Regions from separate parts of the Streptomyces sp. NPDC051582 genome, predicted to be linked through region 2. Evidence: riboswitches for the same ligand, from Rfam matches in the RefSeq annotation. Region 2 holds a riboswitch; the other holds the start of a gene.
The links. A riboswitch is a leader RNA that binds a small molecule or an ion and turns the genes downstream of it on or off. The one in region 2 is predicted to bind guanidine.

Region 1 (14,025 bases), on a different contig from region 2:
CCAGCCAGAAGATCGAGACCGCGCTGCAGCAGCTCGCCGCTCTTCGGCAGGTCCGTGTCGGGTTCGAAGAGCTTGACGTCTGTCGGGGGAAGGAGATCGCAGTGCGCCTTCTCCCAGCTCCACTCCGGCTGCGCGTCGATGTTCGCCCGCAGTGTCCCGACCGCATACGCGTCGATCTCCACGAGCGCCAGGTGCCTGAAACCGGCCTGATGCAGTCCGATGGCCTGACCGCCGGCTCCAGCACAGATCTCAATCGAGGTGAAAACAGCCTCAGTGCCGGTCATGCACCCTCCTTCGAACACGTACCCCGCTGGTGCCCTGTGCCACCAGCTATCACAGAGGGTGACAGACCCCACTGACAACGACCTCATCTAGTGTGCGGCATCGCCCGGACCACTCCGAACACTCCGTTACCCAGGCGTCAGCCAGCACCTGGGAAGAGGGGGAGCTGTTGGTGGCCGCGGGCTTGGGCCGTGGGTGGGGTGGGGCGGGGGGTCGTGAGGGTGAGGAGGGTGCGGAGGGCTGCGACGACCTCCTCCGGGGTGTCCCGGATCATCGACGGGGTCGCGCTGACCACCAGGATGCCGTGGGACTCCAGGCGCAGGCGGCGGTGGAGGGTGGCGTGCCAGGCGTCGCGCGTGTAGTGGTACTCCGCCGAGTCGATCTCCAGGGCCACGCCCTCGTCCGGCCAGTACGCGTCCGGGCTCGCCAGGAAGGCGCCGTCCGGGGTGTACAGGCGGGCGTTCCACAGCGGGGTCGGCAGGTCCGTCGCCGTCAGGGTGTCCCGGGCCAGGGCCTCGGCGATCGAGCGGACCCCCGCGACGAGTTCCGACGCGGCGGCGCGGATCGCCGGGCGGGTGAGGAGCCGGGCGGCGCGGAGCTCGGCGTGCAGGTCCTGCGGGTGGCACCAGCCGGCCTGGACGACATGGGCCAGCGTCGAGCGGATCCGTGCGGGGTCGCCGGCCCGGGAGGCGAAGTCGGCCGCCGCGCGCACGGGCCGGGTGCTCGGGACGCCGGACACCGCGATGGTGCGCGGCCAGCGCGCGGTGGCCAGCGGGCGGACCCCCGGGGTGCCGGTGAGCCGGCGCGGGGCGCGGATCAGGACGTCGGCCGGGGTGTGCGGGACGTCGCGGATGCCGAGGAGCGCCAGGGCGGCGCCGCCCGTGAGGACGGCCGTGTCTCCGGAGAGCGGGTCGGCGGCGGGTTCGGCGGCGTACAGGACGGCGGCGAGGGCGCGTTGGCGGTGGTCCGGGGGGCCGGTCTGGAGGAGGTAGACCCGGGGCAGTAAGCGCTGCCAGGGCCCGCCCGGGCGGGTGCGGGAGGTGATCGTGCCGTCCGGGATCCCGGAGGCGGCGAGCTGGTGGCGGGTGGCCAGGTTGAGTTGCCTGCGCGCCGTCCGCACCGTCCGCACCGTCCGCGCCGCCGCCCGGTTCGGTTCCCGGTGCGGGTCCCGGTGCGTCGGCCGCGGCTTCGGCGCCTGGTCCTGCTCCTGCTCCTGCTCCTGCTCCTGCTCCTGCTCCTGCTCCTGCTCCTGCTCCTGGTCCTGGTCCTGGTCCTGGTCCTGGTCCTGGTCCTGGTCCTGGTCCTGCTGCTTGGTCTGGCGTGTGGTGATCATGCCGGCGGTATGCCCTGTCCCGGGGCGCCGACACCCCGCCCGGGGCCCGTCAGCGGCCCGGGTGCTCCGGCGAGAGGAAGACGATCACGCCCGTCTGCGTGCCCGGGCGGGACGTGACCTCGTGCCACCCCAGGCGGCGGTACGTGGCCACGGTGTCGGTGGCCAGCCGGGAGGTCAGCAGCCAGGCCCGCCCGTCCGGGGCGTCGGCCGTGATCTCGGTGAGCAGGGCCCGGCCGGTGCCGTGGCCGCGCGCGTACGGGCGTACGGCGAGCTCGTCTATCTCCAGCGCCCCCGTCAGGAGTTCCCGCACCCGCGCCGGGCCGAGCTGCGCCGCGACCTGGGCGTACCCGCGGTCCTTGGGGAAGGTCGCAGGGGTGATCCAGCCCGTGGCGAAGCCGTCGATGCCGGCCGCGGACTGGGCGAGGGCCGTACGGAAACCACGGCGCCGGGCGTCCGCCTGGAGGCGGACCGAGAATTGGCGAATGGTTTCTGCGTCCTCGTTCCACGGCGGGGCGGAGAAGACGTCGGCATAGGCGTCGACCAGTTCGTCCGCGAGGTCGAGGACGGCCTGTCCGTAGCAGATCACGATGTCCGAGCTCCTCATTCTTCTTCCCGTTTTACCCTTTGGGGGTGGGAGAGCCAATTTATGCCGGTCGGGTTCCGGAAGGCACGTATCGCACGGATCCGGCGAGTGTGCGACAAATCCCCTCCGCCTCTTCCGTGTCGACGGCCGCCGCGCCGCGTTGAGCAGCCCGTGGACAGACTGATTCGGGCGGCCGGCCGGTGCGTGCTCGCCTTCCTCCTCGTCCTGGGCGTGGTGGCACTGCTGCCGCGCGCCGTCAAGGACGCCGTACCGGACGGCGTGATCGGCGGAGCGGTGCTGGTCCTGGGGGCGCTGGGCGCCCGCCGGGTGGTCAAACCGCCGCGTTAACCTCGTGGCCTCGTAGTCTCGCAGCCTCGTGGTAATACCAGTGAGATCAGACGATTTGAAGGAGTTGGGCATGGCGCGCGTACCGAGTTCCGCAGTGGCGGCCGCCGGACTGGTCGGCGGGTACGCCGTCGCCCGGTGGACCAAGAAGCGCCCGCTGGGCGGTGTCGTGCTCGGCGCCGCCGGACTGGCCGCCGGGCGGGAATGGCACCGGCGCGGCGGCACCCCCGCGGCGGCCGGGCTGGGCGCGCTGTACCTCGCCGGCTTCGCGGGCGCGCACCCGCTGGCCAAGAAGGTCGGGGCCTGGCCGGCCGTCCTCGGGGCCGCGGCCGTCGTGGCCACCGCATCCTGGGTCGTCGCAGACCGCGGCTGAGCAAGCCGCACGGGCCGGGCGGTCGGTGGTCGGCGGTCGGCGGTCGGCGGTCGGTGGTCGGCGGTCGGCGGTCGGCGGTCGCCGACCCACGGGCCCCGGCCGGGCCACGCGCAGCACCCGTACGGGCCGGCCGGGCCACGCCCCGGCCGGCTTCCGCCCGGCGCCGCGCCGCGCGCGCCCGGCCCCCGCTACGCCCCCAGCGCCTGCGACACCGTGTAGATCAGCAGGCCGGCCAGGGCTCCGACCACCGTGCCGTTGATGCGGATGAACTGGAGGTCCCGGCCGATGTGGGCCTCGATCTTCCGCGACGTGTGCTCGGCGTCCCACCCGGCCACCGTGTCCGTGATCAGCGAGGTGATCTCGGTCCGGTAGGTGGTCACCACGTACACCACCGCGCCCTCGATCCAGCCCTCCACCTTGTCCTGGAGCCGGCCGTCCGTGGCCAGCCGCGCGCCCAGCGACAGCAGCGAGGACCGGACCCGCAGCCGCAGCTCGCTGTGCTCGTCCTCCGCCGCCGAGATGATCATCGCGCGGATCGCGGTCCAGGCGGAGGCGATCACCTCCTGCACCTCCCCGCGCTGGAGGATCTCGGACTTCAGCCGCTCCACCCGGGCCCGGGTGTCCGTGTCCGACTGGAGGTCGGCCGCGAAGTCCGTCAGGAACCGGTCCACCGCCCCGCGCGCCGGGTGCTCCGGCATGTCCCGCATCTCCGTGAGGAAGCGGAGCAGCTCCTTGTACACGCGCTCGCCGACCTTGCGGTCCACGAACCGCGGGGTCCAGCCGGGCGCCCCGCCCTGGACCGCGCCCATCACCGACTCCCCGTGCGTCACCAGCCAGTCGTGGGCCTTGACGCAGACGAGGTCGACGACGCGGCGGTGCCCGCCGTCCGCTACGACCCTCTCCAGGGTCTTGCCGATCCCCGGTGCGATCTCGGCGGTCTCGGCCCGCCGCGTGATGGCCTCGCCCACGACCGCCTGCACATCGGAATCGCGCAGTACGGTCAGGGCCCCGCGCAGCGCCGTGGCCAGCTCGGCGGTGACCCGGTCGGCGTGCGCGGGCTCGGCCAGCCAGGATCCGAGCCGCCCACCGATGCCGAGGGCGTGGAGGCGGGCGCGGACCACGTCCGGGGAAAGGAAGTTCTCCCCGACGAACTCCCCGAGCGAGACGCCGAGCTGGTCCTTCTTGGTCGGGATGATCGCGGTGTGCGGGATGGGCAGGCCGAGCGGGCGCCGGAAGAGCGCGGTCACGGCGAACCAGTCGGCGAGCGCGCCGACCATGCCGGCCTCGGCGGCGGCCCGGACGTAGCCCGCCCAGGCGCCGGCCCCGGCGTGCTCCGCCCAGGTGGTCAGTACGTAGACCAGCGCCACCAGCATCAGCAGGCCGGTCGCGGTGGTCTTCATGCGGCGGACGCCGCGGCGGCGCTCCTCGTCGGCCTCGCTGAACACGAACCCGCCGGTTCCGGTGCCGGTCCCGATACCGGTGCCGGTACCCGTACGAGCACCCATGCCGGTACCCGTACCGGTTCCCGTATTCGTATGCGTACCCGTACCCGTACCCGTACCCGTCCCCGCGGCCTTGGTGCGGTGGTCCACGTGTGCCTCCCTTCCCCCGGGCGCCGGTTTTGTCTGCATAGCATCCGACTCCCGGGACCCCTCAGGAGTTCCCGGCACGCCGATCCGCCCCCGCCAAGGACCCCCGGCCCCTACAGCTCCTTGCGGAGCTTCGGGCCGCCGCCCGGGGACTTCGGGCGCTTCGGGGGTTTGACCTTGACCTCCACCCCGCCCCAGAAGGCCAGGCCCGTCACGATCACCCTCGGGGCGCCCGGGGCCACCGGGCCCGGGGTGTCGCGCTGGTCGAACGCGCCCATGAAGCCGAAGCCCCGTACGTCGACCTCCACGCCCGGCGGGACCGTGATCTGGATGCCGCCCATGATCGCGATGCAGTTGATCACCACCTCCCGCTCCGCGAAGCCGGCCTCCCTCAGATCGAGGTCACCGCTGCCCCAGAACGCCACCGCGTCCAGCCGGGGCGGCACCGTCCAGGTGCCCTTGCGCTGGAACGAGGACATCACCGCGACCGCCGCCGAGGACGACGCCGGTACGCCGCCGCCCCCGATCCGCGAGGCCCACGAGCCGTCCGCCGGCACCGGGGCCGGCGCCGCGGCCGCGAGCGGCATCGGATGCCCGCCCGGCGCGGGCAGATCGCGGGTCAGTGGTTCCAGCTCCGCGTACGTCTTCGACGTGTACGCGACCTCCAGCCGCTCCTCGAACTCCTCCATGTCGAGCCGGCCCTCGGCGACGGCGTCGCGCAGGCGCTCCACCACCCGCTCGCGGTCGGCGTCCGACGCCCTCAACTCCGGCAACGGCTTCTCCGGCCGCTCGTCAGTCATGGGGACCAGCCTATGTAGTCGTGGGGAAGAGTTGTATGGGGCCCAACCCTGGAACAGCCCCTGCCCGTCCCTGAATTAACCCTGCCCCTCCCCGGATCAACCCTGCCCCGCGTACATCCTCGCGATCACGTCCTCGATGTCCGGCTCCCGCACCGACAGGTCCAGCAGCGGATACCGCGCCGCCACCTCCGCCACCAAGGGCGCCGCCGAGGCCCCCGCCGGGAACGCCAGCCACTGCCTCGGCCCGTCCACCTTCACCACCCGCGCCCCCGCCACGCTGATCTCCGGAAGCTCCCGCTCCAGGTCCACCACCAGCGTCCGCTCGCCGCCGCCCTCCCCCATCGCGTGCAGACCGGCCAGCACCCCGTCGTACATCAGCCGCCCGTGGTCGATGACCATCACCCGCTCGCACAGCTGCTCGATGTCCTGGAGGTCGTGCGTCGTGAGCAGCACCGTCGTGCCGAGCTCGGAGTTCAGCTGCCGCAGGAAGGCCCGCACCTTCGCCTTGCTCACCACGTCGAGCCCGATCGTCGGCTCGTCCAGGTACAGCACGTCCGGATCGTGCAGCAGCGCCGCCGCGATGTCCCCGCGCATCCGCTGCCCCAGCGAGAGCTGGCGCACCGGCACGTCCAGCAGCTCGGCCAGGTCGAGGCGGTCCACGCACCGCTCCAGGTTCGCCTTGAACCGCGCCTCGGGGATCCGGTACATCCGCCGCATCAGCCCGTACGAGTCCTTCAGCGGCAGGTCCCACCACAGCGTGGTCCGCTGCCCGAACACCACCCCGATCCGGTGCGCCAGCCGCATCCGCTCCCGCGCCGGGTCGATGCCCGCGACCCGCAGCCGGCCGCCGCTCGGGGTGAGGATGCCGGTCAGCATCTTGATCGTGGTCGACTTCCCGGCGCCGTTGGGCCCGATGTAGCCGACCACCTCCCCCCGCGCCACCTCGAAGCTGATCCCGTCCACGGCTCTGACCTGCCGTTTCTCCCGGCGCATCAGACTCACCCGGCGCCGTACGTCGAAGACCTTCTCGACCCCGTCCAGCTCGATCAGTGCGTCGCTTCCCATACCGCCCTCAGCTCCCCGTACTCCGGTACGAACGCAGTCCCGCGCGCCACGCCAGCGACGCGGGTACGAACACCACCACCGCCACCAGCGGGCTCACGAACGCCACCCACCCCGGCAGCCCCAGCGGATAAGGCCGCCCCAGCACGTAGAGGGCCGGCAGCCAGTTCACGAAGGCCAGCGGCACGATGAACGTGACCCCGCGCAGCAGGTCCTTCGCGAACACCGTCGGCGGGTACTGGAGCATCGTGCTCCCGCCGTACGTGAAGGAGTTCTGCACCTCCGCCGCGTCCCCGGCGACGAACTGGAAGGCCGCGCCCGTCACCATCACCGCCCCGAAGATCGCCGCCCCGGCCAGCACCATCACGGGCACCAGCAGCACCTTCCCGGCCGTCCAGTCCACGCCCAGCTCCGAGACCGCCCAGCACAGCACCGCCAGCCCCTGCCCGATCCGCCCCAGCCGGCGCAGCGCGAAGCGGTCGGCGGCGACCTGCGCGAGCACCGGGACCGGGCGCACGAGCATGGTGTCGAGCGAGCCGTCGCGGATCCGGACGCCGATCCGGTCCGTATTGCCGAGCAGGAGGTCCGCCAGGCCCAGGGAGGCGGAGGAGGACCCGTACAGGAGGGCGATCTCGGGCAGCGTGAAGCCGCCGAGCACGTCCACGTGCGAGAACATGATCCAGATCGCCACGAAGTCGAGGAGCGTGATCGCCGCGTTCCCGAAGGTGGAGAGGAAGAACGAGGTCCGGTACGTCATCGTCGACCGGACCCACATCGCCACGATCAGCCCGTAGCCGCGCAGCCCCTCCGCGGCCCTGTTCCGCACCGGTACGTCGACCGGCCCCGCGAACCGCGCCGGAACGACTGCCGCCGCCGCCCCCACCGCCCCTGCCCCTGCCCCTGCCCCCGCCTCTGCCTCTACCTCGGCCTCAGCCACCCTGGACGACCACCTTCCGTGTCGCGGCCGACTGCAACAGCCGCCCCGCGCCCAGCAGTACGAGCGCCCACGCCGACTGGAAGCCCAGCGCCCGCACCGCGCCCCCGGCGCCCGCGTGCACGCCCATCAGCACGTCCAGCGGCACCTGGATCATCGCCGCCCACGGCAGCACGCGGACGAACTCCCCGAACCCGCCCGGGAACACCGTCAGCGGCAGCAGCATCCCGGAGAAGAAGACCGTGGCGACGACGGCCACCAGATTGATCCCGGCCCCGTCCATCAGCCAGAACGCCGCCAGCCCCAGCAGGTACCGCACCCCGAAGCTGACCAGCAGCGCGAGCAGTACCGACACGGCGAACAGCAGCCACCGCACCGGATCGGCGGGCAGGGCCAGTTGGAAGGCCAGCGCCCCCGCCAGCAGGGGCACGACCCCGCGCCCGAGCAACTGGAAGCCCGCCCTCCCCAGATCGGCCGCGAGCCACCACAGCTGCAGGTCGGCCGGCCGGTACAGGTCGACGGCGATGTCACCCGTACGGATGCGCTCCTGCATCTCCTCCTGGAACCCGCCGCCGATGAGCGCGCCCGCGGCGAGCAGCGACTGGCTCACCCAGACGAACGTCAGCGCCTGTGCCTGGTCGTAGCCGCCCAGCCCGGGCCGCTCGTCCCACAACGCGACGTACGTGTACGCGAGGACGAAGCCGAAGACGGTGTTGGTGAACACCCCCGCGGCCGTCGCCGTCCCGTAGGTGGCGTAGCGCCGGAATCCGCCGGCCGCGACGGCCGGATAGAGCCGGGCTGCGCGTGCCGCTTCGGCCGCGGTCGTACGAGCCGTTCCCTGGCGCACCGTATCCCTCCGTTTTCCCGGTCGTTCCTACGTCGGCCAAAGCGCGCGAGCTTAGTGCGGAGGGGCGATCCACGCGAACGGTTTACGCCCGTCCAACGCGGAATGAGCGGCCAATCGGGTAGACAGCATGAGGTACAGACGTGGATATTTCGTACGGCGTCGAGGAGTCCTGGCGATGAGCGACCAGTCACCACCACCGGGCTGGACGCCTCGCGACCCGGACTCTCCCCCGGGGCCTCCCGGAGGACCCGCGCCGGCACGGCAGCCGCAGCAGCCGCACCAGCCGCGGACGTCACAGAACGCGCAGAACGCCCAGAACCCGAACGGCGACAGGCGGGCCCGCCGAGCCGCCAAGAAGGCCGAGCGGAAACGGAAGCGGACCGGCTGGCGCCGCGCCGTCCCCACCTGGCGCATGGTCCTGGCCACCGTCGTGCTGCTCGGCCTGCTGATCGTCGGCGCGTTCGTCGCCGGCTACCTGCTGGTCCACATCCCGCCCGCCAACGCCGCCGCGACCGCCCAGTCCAACCTCTACCTGTACGCCGACGGCTCCCAGCTCGCCCGCGACGGCGAGGTCAACCGCGTCAACGTCCCGCTCTCGCAGATCCCCCGCACCGTCCAGGAAGCCGTACTGGCCGCGGAGGACCGGGACTTCCACTCCGAACGGGCCGTCGACCCCAAGGCGATGGTCCGCGCCGCCTGGAACACCGCGACCGGCAAGGGCACCCAGTCCGGCTCCACCATCACCCAGCAGTACGTCAAGAACTACTACCTGGGCCAGGAACAGACCATCAAGCGCAAGGTCAAGGAGTTCTTCATCGCGATCAAGCTCGGTCGCGAGAAGTCGAAGGACTACATTCTGGAGGGCTACCTCAACACCAGCTACTTCGGCCGCAACGCCTACGGCATCCAGGCCGCCGCCCAGGCCTACTACGGCAAGGACGTCGACGAACTCACCACCGCCGAGGGCGCGTACCTCGCCACCCTCCTCAACTCCCCCAGCGCCTTCGACGTCGTCGCCCACCCCCAGAGCCGCGAGCGCGCCCTCGCCCGCTGGAACTACGTACTCGACGGCATGGTCAAGAAGCAGTGGCTGCCGGCGGCCGAGCGGGCCGCCATCCGCTTCCCCGAACCCGGCAAGGTCCGCCCGGCCGCCGGACTCTCGGGCCAGCGCGGCTATCTCGTCGAGGCCGTGAAGGACTACATCGTTGACCACAAGATCCTCGACGAGAAGACCCTCGCCGAAGGCGGCTACCGCATCACCACCACCATCGACAAGCGCCGGCAGAACGCCTTCGTCGAGGCCGTCGACGAGAAGATGGTCAGCCAGCTCGACCCGGAGAAGAACAAGGCCGACCGGGTCGTACGGGCCGGCGGGGTCTCCATCGACCCGGCCACCGGAAAGGTCGTCGCCATGTACGGGGGCATCGACTACACCAAGCAGTACGTGAACAACGCGACCCGGCACGACTACCAGGTGGCCTCCACCTTCAAGCCGTTCGTGTTCGCGTCCGCCGTCGAGAACGACTCCCGCACCCAGGACGGCCGGCTGATCACCCCCAACACCGTCTACAACGGCGACAACAAGCGCCGCGTGGTCGGCACCCGGACCCCGTACGCCCCCGAGAACGAGGGGCAGATCTCGTACGGGAACATCACCGTCAACACCGCCACCGACCTCTCCGTCAACGCCGTCTTCGCGCAGATGGTCGTCGACGTCGGCACCGCCAAGGTCAAACAGACCGCGATCGACCTCGGCATCCCCGAGGACACCCCGAACTTCGACGCCGGTCCGGCCATGGCGCTGGGCACCATGCAGGCCAGCGTCCTGGACATGACCCAGGCCTACGCGACCCTCGCCGACCACGGCCGCTACACCCCCTACACCCTCGTCGAGAAGATCGAGAAGGGCGACGACGACGTCCACCTGCCCGACCGCACCCCCAAGCAGGCCGTCAGCCGCGAAGCCGCCGACACCACCACGTCCATGCTGGTCAGCGTCGTCGACAACGGCACCGGTACGGCCGCCCTCGCCGCCGGGCACCCGGCCGCGGGCAAGACGGGCACCGGCGAACTGGACCGCTCCGCCTGGTTCGCGGCGTACACCCCGGACCTGGTCACGGTCGTCTCGATGATGGGCCAGGACCCCGACACGGGCGCCTTGGAATCCCTGTACGGGGCGCTCGGCGAGGCCCGGATCGGGGGCGGCGGGTACCCGGCCCGGATCTGGGCCCAGTACACGAAGTCGGCCCTGGAGAACAGCGACCCCCTGGACTTCGACCTCGATCTCCAGCCGGGCGCGGCCCCGTCCCCGCCGCCGTTCGTCCCGAGCAGTCCGGAGCCGTCGCAGGACGAGAGCACCCCGCAGTCCCCGGCCCCGCCGAGCCGGCCGAACCGCCCGGGCCGGCCGACGCCGCCCACCGGCGGCCAGGACGAGGGGGGCCGCAGCCAAGGCCGCAGCCAAGGCCAGAACCAGGGGCAGACCACCGGGGGCCGGACCCCGGAGGGCGACACCACCGAAGGCCAGGGCGACGCGGGCACCTCCGCCGGGACGAGCGCGGGGACGACCGCAGGCACCACGACGGGCTCGACGGCGGGCACCCTGGGAGGTGTGACGGGCGGCCTGCGCAGCCGCCCGTCCTCGGAATACCTGGAGTGAGCGGCGGCCCCTGGAGGGGGGCCGCGGATCAGTGACCGGAAGTCGCCTTCAGCCCCACCACGGCGACCAGCAGCAGGCAGATGAAGAAGATCCGGGCGGCGGTGACGGGCTCACCCAGCACCGCCATACCGAGCACCGCGGCCCCGGCGGCGCCGATGCCCACCCACACGCCGTAGGCGGTACCGATGGGCAGCGTCTTGGCGGCGTACGAGAGCAGCACCATGCTGGCGATGATCCCGGCACCGGTGAACACGCTGGGCCACAGCCGGGTGAAACCCTCCGTGAACTTCATACCGATCGACCAGCCGACTTCGAGCAGACCGGCGACGAGAAGCAGAACCCAGGCCATGACAGGCACCTCCGGAACGAGAGCGAACGGGGTGCGTCGTCTTGTCGTCCAGCCACGGCTACCCGGTACGGCGCGTCTCGTCGGGGTTCTCCACCACCGTAGCAAAGCCCATGCGAAAGGGCCGGTGACACCGGTCACCGGCCCCTCGACGCCGCACGCTTACACGCGCTTACAGCCGCTTACACGCGCTTACAGATAGAGCCCGGTGGAGTCCTTGGACCCTTCCAGCCGCTCCGCGGCCACGGCGTGCAGGTCCCGCTCGCGCATCAGCACGTACGTGGCACCCCGCACCTCGACCTCGGCCCGGTCCTCCGGGTCGTACAGCACCCGGTCGCCCGGCTCCACGCTGCGTACGTTCTGTCCGACCGCGACCACCTCGGCCCAGGCCAGCCGCTTGCCCACGGCAGCGGTCGCCGGGATCAGGATGCCGCCGCCCGAGCGCCGCTCGCCCTCCGGCGAGTCGGACTTCACGAGCACACGGTCGTGCAGCATGCGGATGGGCAGCTTGTCGTGGGTGGTGGTGCTGGTGTCGTCGCTCACGCCACGAACCTACCCGCCCGCGCCCCGCCCGTACGCCGCAGGGTCATCAGCGCTTGCGCCGCGCCGAGACCACGAGCAGGCCGATCACACCCGCCGCGAGCAGGGCGACGGGCGCGATCCGCTCGTAGCGGGGGGCGCCGTCCTCGTGGCGCAGGCCGTCGCGCACGTCCGTCAGGAGCCGGTTCACGGCGACGACGGCACGACCGGCCGTCTGGTCCACCGTCGAGACGACCCTGGCCTTCGCGTCCCCGATGATCGTCTGCGGGTGCATGCGCACGCCGATCTCGTCGAGCGTCTCGGCGAGCTGTTCGCGGCGGCGGACGATGTCCGCCTCGATCTGTGCGGGGGTCCTGGCTTCGGGCACCGCGCTGCCTCCGTCGTCGTCGGGTCGGTCGGATAGGGGGCGTAGCCCACCATGAACAGTCTGTCAGCTTAGTCTCGGACCGTACCGATCCCCTCCCGAGGAGACTGTTGACATGAGCGAGCGACTCCAGCCGGGCGACACCGCCCCCGCCTTCACCCTGCCCGACGCGGACGGCAACGAGGTCTCGCTCGCCGACCACATCGGCCGCAAGGTGATCGTGTACTTCTACCCCGCGGCGCTGACCCCGGGCTGCACGAAGCAGGCCTGCGATTTCACGGACAACCTGTCGGTGCTGGCCGAGGCCGGCTACGACGTGATCGGCGTGTCGCCGGACAAGCCGGAGAAGCTGGCGAAGTTCCGCGAGAAGGAGCACCTGAAGGTCACCCTGGTCGGCGACCCGGAGAAGCAGGTCCTGGAGTCGTACGGTGCGTACGGCGAGAAGAAGCTGTACGGCAAGACGGTGACCGGCGTCATCCGCTCCACGGTGATCGTGGACGAAGAGGGCAAGGTCGAGCGCGCCTTCTACAACGTCAAGGCCACGGGCCACGTAGCCAAGATCATCAAGGATCTCGGCATCTGACGCGCCCCACCAGGAGGCGGGCGTCCCGGCGTCCCCGAGCGCTGCGACCGGTGCGGTACGGGTCCGGAGCGGAGGGGACGCTGGAGGTGGACCACGTCAACGGGGACCGGCGCGACGACCGTCGCGAGAAGCTGCGGCTCTCTCGTGTCCCAACTGCCACGCCATCACCACCACATGGTGCCGGTGCGGTCGTGGGCGCAATGATGTCGACCTCCAGACCCCGGCAGTCGTAGACTGACCGCAGCCAGCCTGACGCAATGTCCGAGTTGGTGGGATATATGCGGCCGTGGTGGAATTGGCCTACACGCAACTTTTAGGTAGTTGTGGGAGAAATCCCTTGAGGGTTCGAGTCCCTCCGGCCGCACCTGGACGAAGGCCCCGCACGCGCTGCTCGCGTGCGGGGCCTTCGCCGTTTCCGGCCCTCAGGCGACCAGGGCGCGGATGAAGGGGATCAGGGCCCGGAAGGCCTGGCCCCGGTGGGAGATGGCGTTCTTCTCCGCCGCGGAGAGTTCCGCGCACGTGCGGGTGTCGCCCTCGACCTGGAGGATCGGGTCGTAGCCGAAGCCGCCCGTGCCCGCCGGGGCGTGGCGCAGGGTGCCCAGGAGGCGGCCCTCCACGACGCGTTCGGTGCCGTCCGGGAGGGCGAGGGCCGCCGCGCACGCGAAGTGGGCTCCGCGGTGCTCGTCGGCGATGTCCCCGAGCTGGGCCAGCAGCAGGTCCAGGTTGGCCCGGTCGTCACCGTGCTTGCCCGCCCACCGCGCCGAGAAGATGCCGGGCGCGCCGTTCAGGACGTCCACGCACAGGCCCGAGTCGTCGGCGATCGCCGGCAGGCCGGTGGCCTGGGCCAGGGCGTGCGCCTTGAGGAGGGCGTTCTCGGCGAAGGAGATGCCGGTCTCCTTGACGTCCGGGACCTGCGGGTACGCGTCCGCGCCGACCAGCTCGTACGGCAGGCCGGCGTCGGACAGGATGGCGTGGAGCTCGGCGATTTTGCCCGCGTTGCGGGTGGCGAGGATCAGGCGGCTGGTCATGACGCCCATTATCCGGTCCCCTCCGAGCGGGTGGCGGCTCAGCCCGGCGTGCAGACCTTCGACAGTTCCTTCGCCGCGTCGGCGACCGGCTGGATGTCGGGGGTGGTGTTGCCGTTCTCGATGGACGTGCGGACGTTCTTGACCGCGGTGGTCATCGAGGAGACGGCCTTGCTCAGATCGGCGTTGTCCGTCTGGTCGCCGACCTTCTTGAGGTTCGCCTCGATCTGGTTCAGCGCGTTCTGGGCGTCCTGCGGGCTGTTGCCGGCCTGGGAGACGGCCTGCTGGAGGTCGTTGGCCCCGTCGGTGATGGCCACGGCCGTGTTCGCGCAGTCCATCGCCGTCGAGATCGCGTCACAGGAC
Region 2 (14,025 bases):
GGGCGAGCAGCCCTGTCAGCACCGTGGGCACCACCCACAGCTTCGGGCGGCGAAGCAGCGCCGAGGCGCGTGCTCCGGCGGCGGTCACGGAGCGGGTGTCGTCGCGGTGATTCATGTCGGCGTCCATGGTTCTCGGCGAGTTCCGCGGCGACACCGAAGCGGCGGACGCGGACAGTCACCCTCCGCGATCGGGGGGTGCCTGTGCCGGCAAGCATGGGCCGTGTCGTGCAGAGGCGCCCGGAGGCTCACCGGACTTCGCACCGGAAGCCGCGAGCCGAGCGTACGAGGCGCTGCCCGACGAGTGGGCGGGCGGCGCCCGGCGGGCGGGTGGGGCCCCGGTCCGCGCGGGTCGGACGACGACCGCGCGGACCGGGGCCCGGTACGTGTCCGGGGCCGGGCCGGCGACCCGGACCCCCGGGTCAGCAGCCCGGGTTCTTCAGGGCGCTCCAGGTCTTGGGACCGACGATGCCGTCGACGGGCATGTGGCACATGTCCTTCACCCGGCGCTGGAACTCGCGCACGGCGCGGTCGGTGTCGGGACCGAAGTCGCCGTCGACGCCGGAGGAGCCGATGTTCACGTTCCAGGTCTTGAGCAGACACTGGGCCTGCCTGACCGCGGCGCCCTTGGCGCCCCTGCTGATGGTGGGCTGGGAGTCCGTGTGGTTGCAGCCGCGCGAACCGGTCGCCGACGTACCGGAGTTCGTGGCCGCCACGGCCGACGGGGCCAGGGCGACACCGGTGCACAAGGCGGTGGAGGCGACGAGGAGCGCGAGACGCTTGCTGACGAGCATGGCTGTGTTCCGTCCTTCGTTCGGCGCGGGCCCTTCCCCCGTGGACGTCCCCGAGCGGCCCGCTGTCCTGGTGTGCGGGACCGGTGGTCGGCCGGTCCCGTGCTGCCGAGGCAAGAAGCTACGGTCCGGGGCGCCGCCGGGTCGTCCCGTGCTGGATGGATCTCCGCCTCAACCTCCGGTGCAGGAAGGGCACTTCCCCAACCCAGGGCTGAGTACGGGAGTGGGAGGCCGCTGCGCGCCGTCCGGGCTAGGCTGCGGCGATGCGGATCCGCCCCTCCACCATGGACGCGCTGACGGCCCTCGCGCAGACGGGTGTGGCCGTGCTGCTGGGCCGGGAGGCGGTCGCCCAGGGCTGGCCTCCCCCCGACCTCGCCGCGTACCTGCTCGTCGGGCTGGTGACGGTGCCGGTGGCCGTGCGGACCAGGGCGCCGGTCGCGGTCTGCCTGTTCACCCAGCTGATGTGGGTCGTGTACGTCACCGCCGGGTACTGGCCGGTGGTCACCTGCTTCGGTCCGATGCTCGCGCTCTACACGGTGGCCGCGCTCTGTCCGGTCCGCACCTCGGCGGCCTGCGCCGCCCTGATGGGGGCGGTCTGGGTCTACGCGGGACTGCTGGGCAACGGCCCGGGCGGCTCCATGGCGAGCGTGCTCGCGCAGGCCGTGGTCTTCCCGGCCGTGCTGTGGCGGTTCGGGCTGGCGGCACGCCGGTCGGCCGAACTGGCCCGCGAGCTACGGCGCGAGCGCGACGAACGGGCTCGCCGCCACGTCGCCGAGGAACGCGCGCGCATCGCACGGGAACTGCACGACATCGTGGCCCACCACATGTCCGTGATCTCGATCCAGGCGGGCCTGGCCGGGTACGTCTTCGACTCGGCGCCCCGCACGGCCAGGACGGCCCTGTCCACCATCCAGGAGACCAGCGCCGAGGCGCTGGACGAACTGCGGCGCATGCTGTGCCTGTTGAGGGACACCGACCGGGAGCGACCGGCGGGCGGGGCCGACCAGCAGGCCCCGGGCAGGGACGCCCCGATGCCGGGCCTGTCACGGCTCGCGGAGACGGCCGAACGGGTGAGGGCCGCTGGCGTTCCGGTGGACCTGCGGATCACGGGCGGCGTCCGCGCCCTGGCCCCCGGCGTGGAGCTGTGTGCGTACCGGGTGACGCAGGAGGCACTGACCAACGTCCTCAAGCACGCCCCGGGCGCCCGCGTGACCGTGACCCTCGACTACCGGCCAACGCACCTGTCGGTGACCGTGACCGACGACGGCGCGGGCGGGCGCCCCCTTCCGGCCAAGTTGGCACCGGGGAGCGGGAACGGGTTGATCGGCATGCGCGAGCGGGCCAAGCTCTACGGAGGAACGATCAGCACCGGACCGCGCAGCGAAGGGGGCTATGCCGTGCGCCTCACGCTGCCGACCTCCGCCCGGACGGCAGCGCCGCGCGGGGACGGTCGCCCGGAATGACGGGATCCGGAGCCTTGAGGGTGCTCGTGGCCGACGACCAGTTCCTCATCCGGGCCGGGCTCGTGGGCCTGCTGGAGGTGGCGGAGGGCTTCGAGGTCGTCGGCGAGGCCACGGACGGCGCCGAGGCGGTCGAGCTCGCCGCCCGTACCCGCCCCGACGTGATCTTGATGGACATCCGGATGCCGGGCATGGACGGGATCGCCGCCACGGAGCGGATCCTCGCGCGGACCCCGCCCCCGGCACCCCGCGTGCTGATCCTGACCACGTTCGACCTGGACGAGTACGTGTACGGGGCGCTGAAGGCCGGGGCCTGCGGCTTCCTGCTGAAGGACTCGGGCCCCCAGCGGTTGCTGGCCGCCATCACCGCCGTCGGCAGCGGGGACGCGCTCTTCGCACCGACGGTGACCCGGCGGCTCGTGGAGGCCTTCGCCACCCGCGCGGGCGGCGACGGGGCCGGCGCCGCCGCCAGGGCCGGGGTCGCCGGACTGGACGCGCTGACGGGCCGGGAGATCGAGGTGCTGGAGCTGGTCGGGCAGGGCCTGGCCAACGCCGAGATCGCCTGGCGGCTGTTCATCACCGAGGGCACGGTGAAGAGCCACCTGAGCCGGACGATGACGAAGCTGGGCCTGGAGAGCCGGGCCCAGGCGGTGGTGACGGCGTACGAGAGCGGTCTGGTGGTCCCCGGCCGCAACACCTGAGGATCCGGCTCGGGGGTCGTTGGACCACACCCGTCACACCCGCCCGACCGGCCACCGGCCACCCGCCCGACCAACCTGCCACCCACCCGCCCGGCCGCGGTGTCAGTGCTCGCAGAGGGAGAATTCCCGTTCGTAGAGCTGCTCGTTGTGTTCGTCCACGAAGAACTTGCGTTCCTGCATGAGCTGTTCGCGGAAGCCCTTCGCCTGTTCGAGCGTCATGGTCGAGGTCTCGGACCACGGTTGCTGCGGTGGTACGTCGGACGTCGAGACGATTCTTTCCGACGGGTCGACCAGGAAGAACGCCAGGATCTTGCGATGTCCCGGGCGGCCGGCGTCCGCGAGGCGGAACGAGCCGACGCGGTGCTGCAGGATGTTCGGGAACGCCAGGCAGCGGCCCGCCGGGGTCGACGCCGAGCCCAGTGTCTGGTTCAGTGCGTCCTCGTCCTCCAGGCCGTAGACCTCACGCAGGCCGTTGTCGTCGTTCTGTTCGTAGCTCGGGTCGTCGAGCGCCGCCCGGAAACCCAGCCGGCTTTCCGTGATGTTCTCGCTGTCCCAGTAGTAGATGCCCGTCGAGACGATCCGCTCGTTCATCATTCCCTCGACGTGCCAGGAACCGCCGGCGTACTCCGGCTTCTCCGGGGTGAGATGAATGGTGGCGAGCTTGACGATGACCTGGAGGCGGCGGCCGCGCAGGTCGACCCGGGCGGACGCGTCGGGCGACTCGGGCGGGGTGAAGGCCGGGGCGTCCGGGATGACCGGGCGGCGGTTCTCCCACCAGTCGTCCTGGGCCTCTTCCCACGCACGACGGGCTTCCGCGTAGGCCTCGTCATCGCCGTAGGAGGATCTGTCCGGGTACTCCGGCTCCGAGTCGTACCACCCGTACGGATCGGCCTCGATCCGCACGGTCCGCGGATGGCGCAGATCAGTGAGCACGTTCTCCAGCAGCGGGCGCAGGCGCGCGAAAAGGTCTGGCAGGACGGATGCCAGGTCGCGGTGGGTTTCGGGGTGGACGTTGTTGACGTAAGAGCGGAAGGCGACATCACCGTCGTCATCGACGTCGACGTCCGTGGGCAGCCACTGGAATCGCTCCGAGAACTCGTACTTCGAATAGCGGTCCGTCGGATTCTGCCAAGCCCGCTCGGGTGCGCCGCTCGCCTCTCTCACCAGACAGAACAGCGAGGGATGAACCAGGTCCAGTACCTGGCCGTCGGATCCGGGGTGCCAGTCCCGTTCAGCTTCGGGGACCCGTTCCAGAACCTGGACCGCCTCGCACAGCCGGGATCTGAGCGCCTCGTCGACCAGAGTGTCCGACTGCCACACCCCGTCGACGGCGGACACCTCGATGCCGGTTCCTTCGTCCCGCAGCGCCGCGTAATGCGCGAGTTCGGCAAGCACGTAACGAACCTGCGCTTCGGTGAGGCCTTGGGCGACCGCCTCCTGCGTCCACCTGGCGACGACGTCGGCGTCGTTCATCTTGTGGAACCATCCCGGCTTCGCCCGAATGTGCGCGCTGCACTGCATCATCTGAAGTTCCCGCAGCGTTCGGGGTGTCGCGAACGCGATGGAACGGGACGAGTGAAAGGGCAGCGGGAAAGCAGACAGGCCGGACAATGCTCTTGATCCTTCGAGTTGGTGTGCGGTGGCCGGAAGAATACTTGAGCGGACTGACACCGGGGCCAGGGGCGTGGGACGCCCCTGGAGACGACGTACGCACCCGCCCCGGCTGATCCGCACTGATCCGAACGGCGCGGTCTAGCCGATCAGACGGCGTCGCCAGACGAGGGGAGCGATCGTGATGGCCCGGCCGGGGTCGCCGTCCCATTGGGCCTGGAGGCCCACTGCCTCCAAGGCGGCCACGACCTCGTGGCCGATGGCCGCGGTGGTCTCGGACGAACCGTCGAAACCGCCGTAGAGCAGCGTCAGTCCGTGGCCGGCCGCGGCGGAGTCCGTGCACTGGGTGTGGAAGTAGACGAAGCCGCGGGCGTCGGGGCCGCCTTCGCCGCCGATCTCGGACTCGCCGCAGCCGCGACAACACGTGAAGTTCTCGCGGGCGGTGATCCCGCCGTCCTGAAGGGCGGCGAACGCGCGGGTCAGTCGCTCGGGGTCGGTCTCGCCCTGCCACGCGGCTTGCTCCGCGACCCGCTCCAGCCACAACCGGTCGGCCAGCGCCCGTGCCTGCTCGCGCGAGACGGGCCTGCGGTCCCGGGTGACCAGGAATTCCTCGGCCACCTCGGCCAGTTCGGCGCGGGAGGCGTAACCCCCGACGAGCACCTCGCGGACGCGCGTCTCCAGCGTCGCGCGCTCCTCGTCGTCGAGGTCGAGGGGCGGCACCTGAGGGGCGGGGCCCGTGTCCACCAGCGACCAGGCCAGGCTGCCGTCCCAGCCGGCCTCCCGGCGAGCCCATCCGGTGAGCGCCGCGACCACCGTCCGGGGATCGGCGGCCCGCGTCTGGAAGTGCCGGTCAGCGGATCCGGCGCGGTGCTCCAGCGTGTAGTCGCCACCCGCCTCGTGCCAGACCTGGGCGAAGAGGTCAGGCAGGTCGGGTATCCGATCGACCACCAGGAACCGGTCGCCGTCACCACCGATCCGCTCGACCAGCCCGGCCAGCCCGTCGGCGGACACCTGGACGTGCCGCTCGCCGTTCTCCGTCTTCACCACGATCTCCAGCATGCCCAGACTCTGACACACCCGTCTGACAACAGGCTCCGGGTGGTGGTCGCGCGGGCGGTCGCCGGGCTCGTACGCCGCGTCGGACCGGGAACCGACGGAGGTGTTCTCCAGACCGCATGCGCTCGACCTCCCGGCCGGCGAATTCCTCGACCGCTACGACTCGGGGCCCGCACCCACCCGGATCAGCGGACGGTGTCGTGCGGTGCCGGCGGCACCGGGCCGTCGGCGCAAGCCCAGGACGCACCGAATCGTGCCAGGTAGTGCCACACCTTCTTGACCGCCTGGGGGTCGTGGCGGTCCGAGCGTGCGGCATCCCCGACGATCCGGGGATCGAGTACGCCGTCGACCGCCATCCGCGTGCCCAAGTCGACGTGTTCCCGGCCGCGGTAGCCGGGGTGACGCCGGAGTTCTTCGACCCCGAGCCGAAAGCCCGAGTGCCACTCCACCGGGCAGCCGAGGCGCAGAGCCGCTGCCTCGACCGTCGTGCCGCGATAGCAGGGGTCCAGCACCAGCGCCTCCACGTCGGAGCGCAGTCGGACCGGCCCGTGCACCTGGGCCTCGATGTAGTCGTCGAGCTCGTCCTGATGATCGGCGAGGGCGAGCCGGAGGAGCCCCATGCGGGCCGCGACGCCGAAGTCCGACGGTTCGAGAAAACTGTCCGGGTAGCAGAACGTGGTCCGCGCCGACGTCTCGGCAGCCAGCCGGAAGTGGGCGGAGCCGAACCGCGGCGCGCCGCCGGCCGGTTTGCGGCGGAAGTTCAACGCCCCGTAGACGGGCCGCTCATGAGCGTCCCCTCCGTCGTACGCCCCGTCGAAGATCCGGCTCTCCCAGCGCCACCGGTCGCCACCGGGATGCGCGCTCAGCCCGCCGTTGCTGGTGCCCGTGACGAACTGGGAGCGGTAGACGCCGTCCTCGGCCAGGGCCTCCAGGATCGGCTTGCCGTGCAGCAGACGGTCCGGGTGGAAGTTGAGGGTCACCCGCAGCGTCGGGTCCATGGGAGGGCCCGACGACAGTCCCGCGACATGACGAAGGGCCCGTTCCCGTGCTGTCGGGGCGGCTGAGGCGCTCATGCGCACAGTGTTCCCCAGCGTGGGCCATGGGCGCACGCGCATTGTCGGCCGGCGCCGCGTCGGCGCCTGTGCGCGCCGCGCGCCGCGCGGCGGCGGGCTACAGCCGCCAGTACGATCCGGCGCGCGGATCGACGTGCACCACGTGGCGGCCGACGCGCACCACGTGGTGGTCCGGGCCCGACCAGGAGCCGCAGGACCCCTCGGCGCCGGCCAGCGGGGTCCAGATCTCCAGGAACGTGCCGCCGTCCGGGTTGGTGCCCCGCTCGACGAGGTTCGCGCCGTCCCACCGGAACGTGCCGGCATCCTCGCCGGGCTCGCCGGTGAGGTGGTGGAAGTGCACCCGGGTGCCGTCGAAGGACGTCGTACCGGCGAAGCCCCGGCTGTCGGCGTAGTACGTCCCGGCCTGCAGCCACACCACCTCGCGGTCCTCGACGAGGGGTCCGCCGTTGCGGCTGATCCCGCGCCGCAGCCACGCGCCGTGCTCGGGCACCGGGACCCCGGGGCCGTCCGGGAGATCCGAGGTGCGTCCGGAGTTCCGGACCGGCCCGGGCTCAGGCGTGGTCATCGGCTGCGGGCTCGTCCACGGCCAGGAGGGTCAGCGGTACGTTGCCCCGTACGGCCTGCGCGTACGGGCAGACCTCGTCCGCCCGGTGCAGCAGGGGCTGGAGGTCCGCCGCCCGCCACCCGGGCAGGCTGACGGTCAGGGTCACGGCGAGGCCGTAGCCCGCGGGCGTGTCCGTGGTGCCGAGCTGCACTTCGCAGTCCACGCGTGCGGCGGAGGCGTCCGCCCCGAACTCGGCGGCCACCTCGGCGAGCGCGGAGGTGAAGCAGGCGGCGAAACCGGCCGCGAACAGCTGCTCGGGATTGGTGGTGCCGGGGACCTTCTTGCGCGGCGGGGCGAGGCGGACGTCCAGGCGTCCGTCGTCCGTGCGGACCGATCCGGTGCGTCCCCCCGCGGCGTGCGCGGTCGTCCGGTACAGGGTGCGGGTGAGTGGCACGGTCATGGCGTTAGGCCCATCTTGCTCGACGAGGACGCCATCCGGGCGCGGACAGCGGGGCGGCGCCGCTCGTGCGGCACCTCGCGCGTCGTCGTGCGTAACCGGGTACGGCGCATCTCGTCCGGGGCCTTGGACCGGCCGCCGGACAATCTAGCAACACGATCCGCCGCCCGGTGCGTCCGCCGCGGTGAACTTCCTCACCCCTTGCCGGCCCGGCTGCCCGCTGTGGCACGGCCGGCCCCCTTCATAGACTCACCCCCGTGGACCCGATGAGATGTACGTACTGCGGTGGCGTCGGCCTGGAGCCGGGTTTCGTCGAGGACGCGGGGGAGGGGGCCCGGGGGTACGCGCGCTGGATCGCCGGGCCGCTGGAACGCGGCCTGTTCGGCGGCGCGAAACGGCTGGGCAGGCCCCGGCGGCGCATCGAGGCGTACCGCTGTCCGCACTGCGCCCACCTGGAGCTCTTCGCGACCGAAGCCGTCTGACCGGTCGATCACCGCGCCGCCGGGCTCGCGCCGCGGTGCCGCCGCGGTGCCGCCCTGGGCCGGAGCGGCCCAGGGCGGCCCGGGTCCGGCCGCGCCGTGCGCGCCCGCCCGTGCGCCCGCGCGCCTCCGCACGCCCCCGCGGGAGGGGATGACCGCGCGCCGTCATCCCCCGAACATGACCGTCACCACCACGGTCCGCAACACTTGTTCGTCACGGGGGTAACGATGGGACGACGCTGGCTGCTCACGGGATGCTCCTCCGGCCTCGGACACGCCCTGGCCTCGGCCGCGGCGCGGGCCGGGGACCGACTGGCGGTCACCGCCCGCAAGACCGCCGACCTGGAGGGCCTCGCCGCAGCCTGGCCCGGCCGCATCCTCCCGGTTCCGCTCGAACTGCGGGACGCCGCCTCCTGCGAGGAAGCCGTCCGCAGAGCCACCGACCGTCTCGGCGGCATCGACATCCTCGTGAACAACGCGGGCATCGGACTGTTCGGTGCGGTCGAGGAAGTGTCGGACACCGAGCTGCGGGACCAGTTGGAGACCCTGGTCGTGGGCCCGTGGCGGCTCACGCGGCTCGTCCTCCCGCTGATGCGGGCCCAGGGCCACGGCCACGTCGTCAACATCTCCTCCGTGGTCGGCCGTATCGCCTTCCCGGGCATGGGCGCCTACGTCGCCGGCAAGCACGCCCTGGAGGGCATGAGCCAGGCGCTGGCCATCGAGGCGGCCCCGCACAACATCCGCGTCACGGTGGTGGAGCCGGGCATGTTCGCCACGCGCTACGGCACGTCCATGACGGAGGCGCGGCGCCGGATCCCGGTCTACGACGCGACCAACCGCGAGATGCTCGACGGTGCCCGCGGTCTCGCGGAGAATCCCGAGACGGGACGCCCCGAGGACTTCGCCGAACGGGTACTCGGCATCGTCGCGGCCCAGGGGCCGACACCGCTGCGGATTCCGGTCGGCGACGACGCGTACGGCTACCTGGACCTGGCGGAGCAGGCCTCCCGCGAGGAGTTCGCCGCGGCCCGGATCCTCGCACAGGGTCCGCCCCCGCCCCCGCCCCCGCTGCCGGTCTGACGGCGGGGGCGTGCGGGGTGCGGTTCACCCCGGGCGGCGGTGGCGGGCACGGCCCGGGATCAGCGCGCGTGGTGCCGGACGTCGCGCTGACCGGGTACGCGGGTCGACCGGCGAGCGCCCGAGCGGCGGTGGCCGGCCCGCACTCGGCGGCCCGGGAAGGGGTTGTGCCGGACGGTGGCGCTGGGGGCCGCGATCAGAAGACCGACGAGTACGAGGGCCACGACGAGGATGAGCACGGCAACGAGGTTCATGTTCCTGCCTTTCGCCGGGTATTGACTGGCTGTTACTACTGCTTGTTACCACCTTCGCGGCATCTAAACACGGAGTGTGACTGGTTGTGGGGTTTGGGCCGCTCGCGGGCCGCTCCGAACTGCTGCCCTGGCTGCGGCACGAGGGGACCGGAACCGGGACGGCTCCTACGGCATGGCCGAGGCTGTTCTGGGCGCCCGCGGGGCGCTCGGCGACCTCACGGCGGCCGGCGCCCTGGCGGAGCTCGCCTTCCAATCCTGGCGTCGCCGGCGGGAGATCGGAGAGGCGGGTCTCGACACCCTGGTCGCACGGTACGGGGCCGAGGCGGTGCTGGCCGCACTCGACGCGGCCCGCCCCGCGGACCGGTCCACCGGCATCCGCATGCGCCACCACGCCGGCGAGGACGTCACCGAGGCGCTCGCGGACCCCGACCGGACCGTCGCGCAACGCGCCCAGGACCACCGCTGCACCGTCTGACCGACGACGTCGGCGAGACCCGGCGGCTGTACGGGCAGTTGGGGCGGCCCCGCGTCGAAGTGGGCGGGCTGGACGAGGAGCTGCGGGCCGCGATCGTGCACGAGTACGGGCGGCGGCGCGAGGAGGGGAGCGATCCGCGCTGGCGGATCGAGGCCCTGTGTACGGAGCCGCCGTCGGCGTCCGACCCGGCCGAGCGGCTGCTCCGGGCCGCGGCCGCCCTCACTGCCGCGGGACTCGCCCCGAAGCCGCCCGTCTCCTGCGGGGAGGCCCGCCACCAAGGGGACGGCACCTACGACGTGATCGGCTACGGACCGGGCGGCGGCGAGGTGCACGTCAGCACGCTGTGCCGGTTCGCCGCCGGCCGGGGTGGCGAACCGCACGTGCGCCGCGCACTCGAATCGGCCGGCTTCCGCTGGATCGACGATGCCGTGGGCTCGATCCGGGTCACCGGCCTCGGGGTGTACCACTTCGGCAGCCGTGACCCGTTGGACGTGGACACACTGCTGTTCCACTGGCAGGACTAGGCCGCGACTTTCGGATCAGGCCGGATCCCCCAGGGCGGAGCGGCGGTGGTGATCTCGTCGAGACCGTCGAGACCGTCGAGACCGTCGAGGCCGCGGACCAGGCGGGGGCGAAGGTGAAGCCGATGCCCAGCTCGCCGACGCACCCCGGCGGCGGCCGTGACGACCGCGGCCATGGTGGAGATGTTCACGGTGTGCGCGCCGTCGCCTCCGGTGCCGACGATGTCGGCCGAGCCGGTCTGCTCAGGACTTCGAGGTTCGACGATGGACGACGAAGCCACACCCGGGATCCTCGCAGGAGCACCGGAAGCCACAGGAGAGATGCCAGCAGGGGGACCGCGGCGTACGTGGCCATGCCCGCACTGGAGCCCAACCCGTCCACGAGCACGCCGAGGACGAGATAGCCGATGCCGATGAGCACCGACTCCACGAACGCGATCATCGACAGCAGGCTCGCCCGGTGGCGCGACGGTACGGCCTCGTTGAACACGTTGTCCACGATCACGGCCGTGATCTCGGGAATCCCGACCAGGACCAGGAACGCGCCGATGGCGACCAGACGAGGCCGAGGCCGCTGAGGCCGAGCGCCACGGCGAGCGCCAGGAGGGACACCGGGACGATGACCCGGTACCCGATCCGCCGGTCGGCGCGGTCCGACAACAGCGGAGTGAGCCCGCCGGCGAAGGGCACCCGCGACATCAGCGCCACCGCGGCCGTGACGAGGCTCGCCGCCGAACCGACGTAGACGATTCCCCAGGAGATCCGCTGCAATTGGCCGCCGAGGACGATGGCGGCTCCCGAGGTGACCGTCCGGAGCATGGTGAACCGGGAATTGATCTTTACGTAGGCGGCCGTTGCACCCCGACGCACGAGCAGGTCGTACAGCAGGGCGGTGTCCGCACCGGACACACATGCCATGCCGACGCCCTGCCCGATGAACAGCGTGTTGGCGAGCACGGCGTATGCGTAGAACGGGCGCGTGACGCTTCGTGCCGCATCGTCGACCGCAGCCGACCCGCCAAGGGACTCCGTGGTGCGGGTCATGGTGCGAACTCCCCCTGACGGCTGCGGTGATCAGTGGTGGCGGGCCTCCGCGGCCGACCGGAACCACCGGTCCGTACGCCGCGCAGGATATGGGGCCGATCTTCCGGGCACCGTCCCGCTGCGCCGCAGCCGTGGTCCCGTGGTCCCGCGAGCCCCGGGCCCCGGGGTCCCCGGGCTCGCGGGACCACCGTGTGGGCCGGACGCGGGTCACCCGGGCAAGGGACTTCTCCGGCCCGCCGACCCGGCCCGATCGGAAGGCGGCCCGCTCAGCGGAACGCGGCGACGTTGCGGGCGGCCCAGTCGGCGAAGGAGCGCGGGGCGCGACCGAGGATCCGCCGTACGTCCGGGCCGACGCGCAGTTCGGCCGGGCTCGGAGCACCGAGGATGTCCAGGGTGTCGTCGGCGAGTTCCGCCGGCATGCTCCGGCTCATGGCGGCCTTGGCCTCGTCACGGGTGAGTTCGTCGAACCGCACCGGCGACCCCAAGGCGTCGGCGATCGCCTCCGCCTGCCGGCGCGGTGTGATCACCTCGGGGCCGGTCAGTTCGTACACGCCTCCGGCGTGCCGGTCATCCAGCAGGCAGGCGGCCGCGACTTCGGCGATGTCCGTCGGATCGATGATCGGCACCCCGACGTCGCCGAACGGCGCGGCGACGACGCCCCGCGTGCGGACGGACTCGGCCCACCACAAGGCGTTGGAGGCGAAGCCGCCCGGCCGCAGGATGGCCCACTCCAGACCGGACTCCCGCAGCGCGTCCTCCACCGCTCGCACCGTGAGCCGTGTCGTGCCGAAGGGCCTGGTCGCCACGCCCTGGGAGGAGAGCAGGACGACCCGTCGGACCCCGCTCGCCGCGGCCCTGTTGATGACGTCAACGGGCTTGGACCCGTCGGCGTGCAGTTCGCCGGACAGCAGCAGGAACAGTGCATTCGCCCCGGCCAGCGCGGGCTCGATGCCGGCCGGTTCGCTCAGGTCGGCCACCACGTGGCGGACGCCGTCCGGTGTCGCCGCAGCGTGCCGCGACACCGCGGTCACCTGCCGGCCCGCCTCGGCCAGCGCCCGCGTCAACGGCCGCCCCACGTTTCCGGTAGCCCCGGTCACCACGATCATGAGCAGCTCCTCGTTCGATGTTCTCAACGACGTTCACGCTAGGAGCCGGGCTTACTTCTGGTAAGGACATACCTGGAGGTAAGCTCCTCACATGGTGGTAGGCGCGCAGTTCACAGGGACCGAGCCGGGCGAGCGGTATGACGTGTTTCACACCGACTGCCCCGCGCGCAACATGGTCGACCACGTGACCAGCAGGTGGGGCATCTGGGTGTTGATCTCCTTGCGGAGCAACGACCTTCGGTTCTACGAACTGCGCGAGAGCATCCAGGGCATCAGCGAGAAGATGCTCGCCCAGACCCTGCGCTCGCTCGTGGAGGACGGCCTGATCTGGCGGAAGGTCGAGCCGACGACGCCGCCTCAGGTCACTTACGGGCTGACCGAGTTCGGCCGGGACGTCGGCGAACCGCTCACGGAGTTGTTCGATCGGATCACACGCCGGCTGTCGCCGCGTGGTCCGAGCTGACGTGGGGGCGGCCGGCCACCCGGCTCGGGCAGGGAGTGCGCTGCGTCCGGGGGTGAACGGCGGCAGGCCCGCCGCCGCCGTGGGCGGGACGGGCCGGAAGACCGGGGGCTCGGGGCCGGCTCCAGATCAGGAGCCCAGCACCAGGGCCGCGGCGACCGCCGGGCCGAACGCGCCGCCGAGCTGGTAGCAGAGGGCGAACAGGCCGATGGCGGTGGGCCGTTGGTGCTCGGGGGCGCCGGCCGCGGCGTGCATCGAGAGACAGGCGTTGGCGCCGGTGGCGGCGAAGACCCCGCCGACGGTGGCGGCCAGCAGGAGGGGGCCCCAGTCGGAGAAGGCCGCGGTGGCAGCCGCCAGGGCGCCGACGCCGATCAGGACGGCCAGTACGGCCGGGCGGCCCATCCGGGCCGAGGCCGCGGCGAGCAGCCAGGACAGTGCCGAGCCGACGAGCAGCGCGACCAGCTGGCCGGCCCCGGCGGCGCCGGTGTCCCAGCCGGCCCGGTCGCCGAGCAGCCGCGGCACCGCGAAGAGCAGCGTGAAGTACGAGCCCGACAGGACGAGCGCCAGCAGTCCCGAGGTCAGGAAGACCGGCGTGCGCAGCAGGGCGGCCGGGACGAACCCCTCGGGGCGGCGGCGGATGTGCAGGGCGAGCAGGACCGCGGCGACGAGGGCCGCGCCGAGTGCGGCCAGCGGGGCGTGGGGGAAGGTGACCAGCGCGGTGGCCAGCACGGTCAGCAGGGCGGCGCCGCGGCCGTCGAAGCGGTCGGACGAGGGTGTGATGGCCCCGGCGTACCGGAGCACCGCGGGCACGGCGAGCACCGCGATCACCGACACGGAGAGGGACAGCCGCCATGAGGCGGCGTGTGCGAGCTGTTCGCCGAGGAGCGGTCCGGCCGCTCCGAGCATGCCGAACCCGGCG

Region 1: it holds a riboswitch for guanidine, as region 2 does, so the genes downstream of both, AB0M92_RS10245 (multidrug efflux SMR transporter) here and AB0M92_RS33950 (Ohr family peroxiredoxin) in region 2, are expected to answer to the same signal.

Annotation. Positions count from the first base shown of each region.
Region 1 covers NZ_JBFAZJ010000005.1:266,068-280,092, forward strand. Annotated here, with positions in the region: gene dcm (DNA (cytosine-5-)-methyltransferase) at 1-284, opposite strand, end outside; gene AB0M92_RS10195 (hypothetical protein) at 422-1,615, opposite strand; gene AB0M92_RS10200 (GNAT family N-acetyltransferase) at 1,665-2,219, opposite strand; gene AB0M92_RS10205 (hypothetical protein) at 2,370-2,546, shown strand; gene AB0M92_RS10210 (hypothetical protein) at 2,617-2,916, shown strand; gene AB0M92_RS10215 (DUF445 domain-containing protein) at 3,105-4,421, opposite strand; gene AB0M92_RS10220 (DUF1707 domain-containing protein) at 4,619-5,305, opposite strand; gene AB0M92_RS10225 (ATP-binding cassette domain-containing protein) at 5,402-6,370, opposite strand; gene AB0M92_RS10230 (ABC transporter permease) at 6,378-7,193, opposite strand; gene AB0M92_RS10235 (ABC-2 family transporter protein) at 7,297-8,148, opposite strand; gene AB0M92_RS10240 (transglycosylase domain-containing protein) at 8,561-10,804, shown strand; gene AB0M92_RS10245 (multidrug efflux SMR transporter) at 10,833-11,153, opposite strand; guanidine-III (ykkC-III) riboswitch at 11,184-11,265, opposite strand; gene AB0M92_RS10250 (co-chaperone GroES) at 11,343-11,645, opposite strand; gene AB0M92_RS10255 (DUF3618 domain-containing protein) at 11,740-12,057, opposite strand; gene bcp (thioredoxin-dependent thiol peroxidase) at 12,170-12,637, shown strand; partial or broken gene AB0M92_RS10265 (hypothetical protein) at 12,665-12,875, shown strand; tRNA gene AB0M92_RS10270 (tRNA-Leu) at 12,918-13,001, shown strand; gene rdgB (RdgB/HAM1 family non-canonical purine NTP pyrophosphatase) at 13,060-13,665, opposite strand; gene AB0M92_RS10280 (hypothetical protein) at 13,704-14,025, opposite strand, start outside.
Region 2 covers NZ_JBFAZJ010000038.1:3,441-17,465, reverse strand. Annotated here, with positions in the region: gene AB0M92_RS33990 (DUF3533 domain-containing protein) at 1-115, opposite strand, end outside; gene AB0M92_RS33985 (peptidoglycan-binding domain-containing protein) at 420-791, opposite strand; gene AB0M92_RS33980 (sensor histidine kinase) at 1,052-2,251, shown strand; gene AB0M92_RS33975 (response regulator transcription factor) at 2,248-2,949, shown strand; gene AB0M92_RS33970 (DUF4246 domain-containing protein) at 3,052-4,560, opposite strand; gene AB0M92_RS33965 (hypothetical protein) at 4,702-5,619, opposite strand; gene AB0M92_RS33960 (DUF3626 domain-containing protein) at 5,802-6,689, opposite strand; gene AB0M92_RS33955 (hypothetical protein) at 6,787-7,254, opposite strand; gene AB0M92_RS33950 (Ohr family peroxiredoxin) at 7,241-7,693, opposite strand; guanidine-III (ykkC-III) riboswitch at 7,770-7,832, opposite strand; gene AB0M92_RS33945 (hypothetical protein) at 7,948-8,172, shown strand; gene AB0M92_RS33940 (SDR family oxidoreductase) at 8,398-9,249, shown strand; gene AB0M92_RS33935 (hypothetical protein) at 9,309-9,500, opposite strand; gene AB0M92_RS33930 (hypothetical protein) at 9,673-9,975, shown strand; gene AB0M92_RS33925 (hypothetical protein) at 10,014-10,499, shown strand; partial or broken gene AB0M92_RS33920 (hypothetical protein) at 10,652-10,750, opposite strand; gene AB0M92_RS33915 (hypothetical protein) at 10,998-11,540, opposite strand; gene AB0M92_RS33910 (NAD(P)H-binding protein) at 11,807-12,646, opposite strand; gene AB0M92_RS33905 (helix-turn-helix domain-containing protein) at 12,738-13,109, shown strand; gene AB0M92_RS33900 (MFS transporter) at 13,236-14,025, opposite strand, start outside.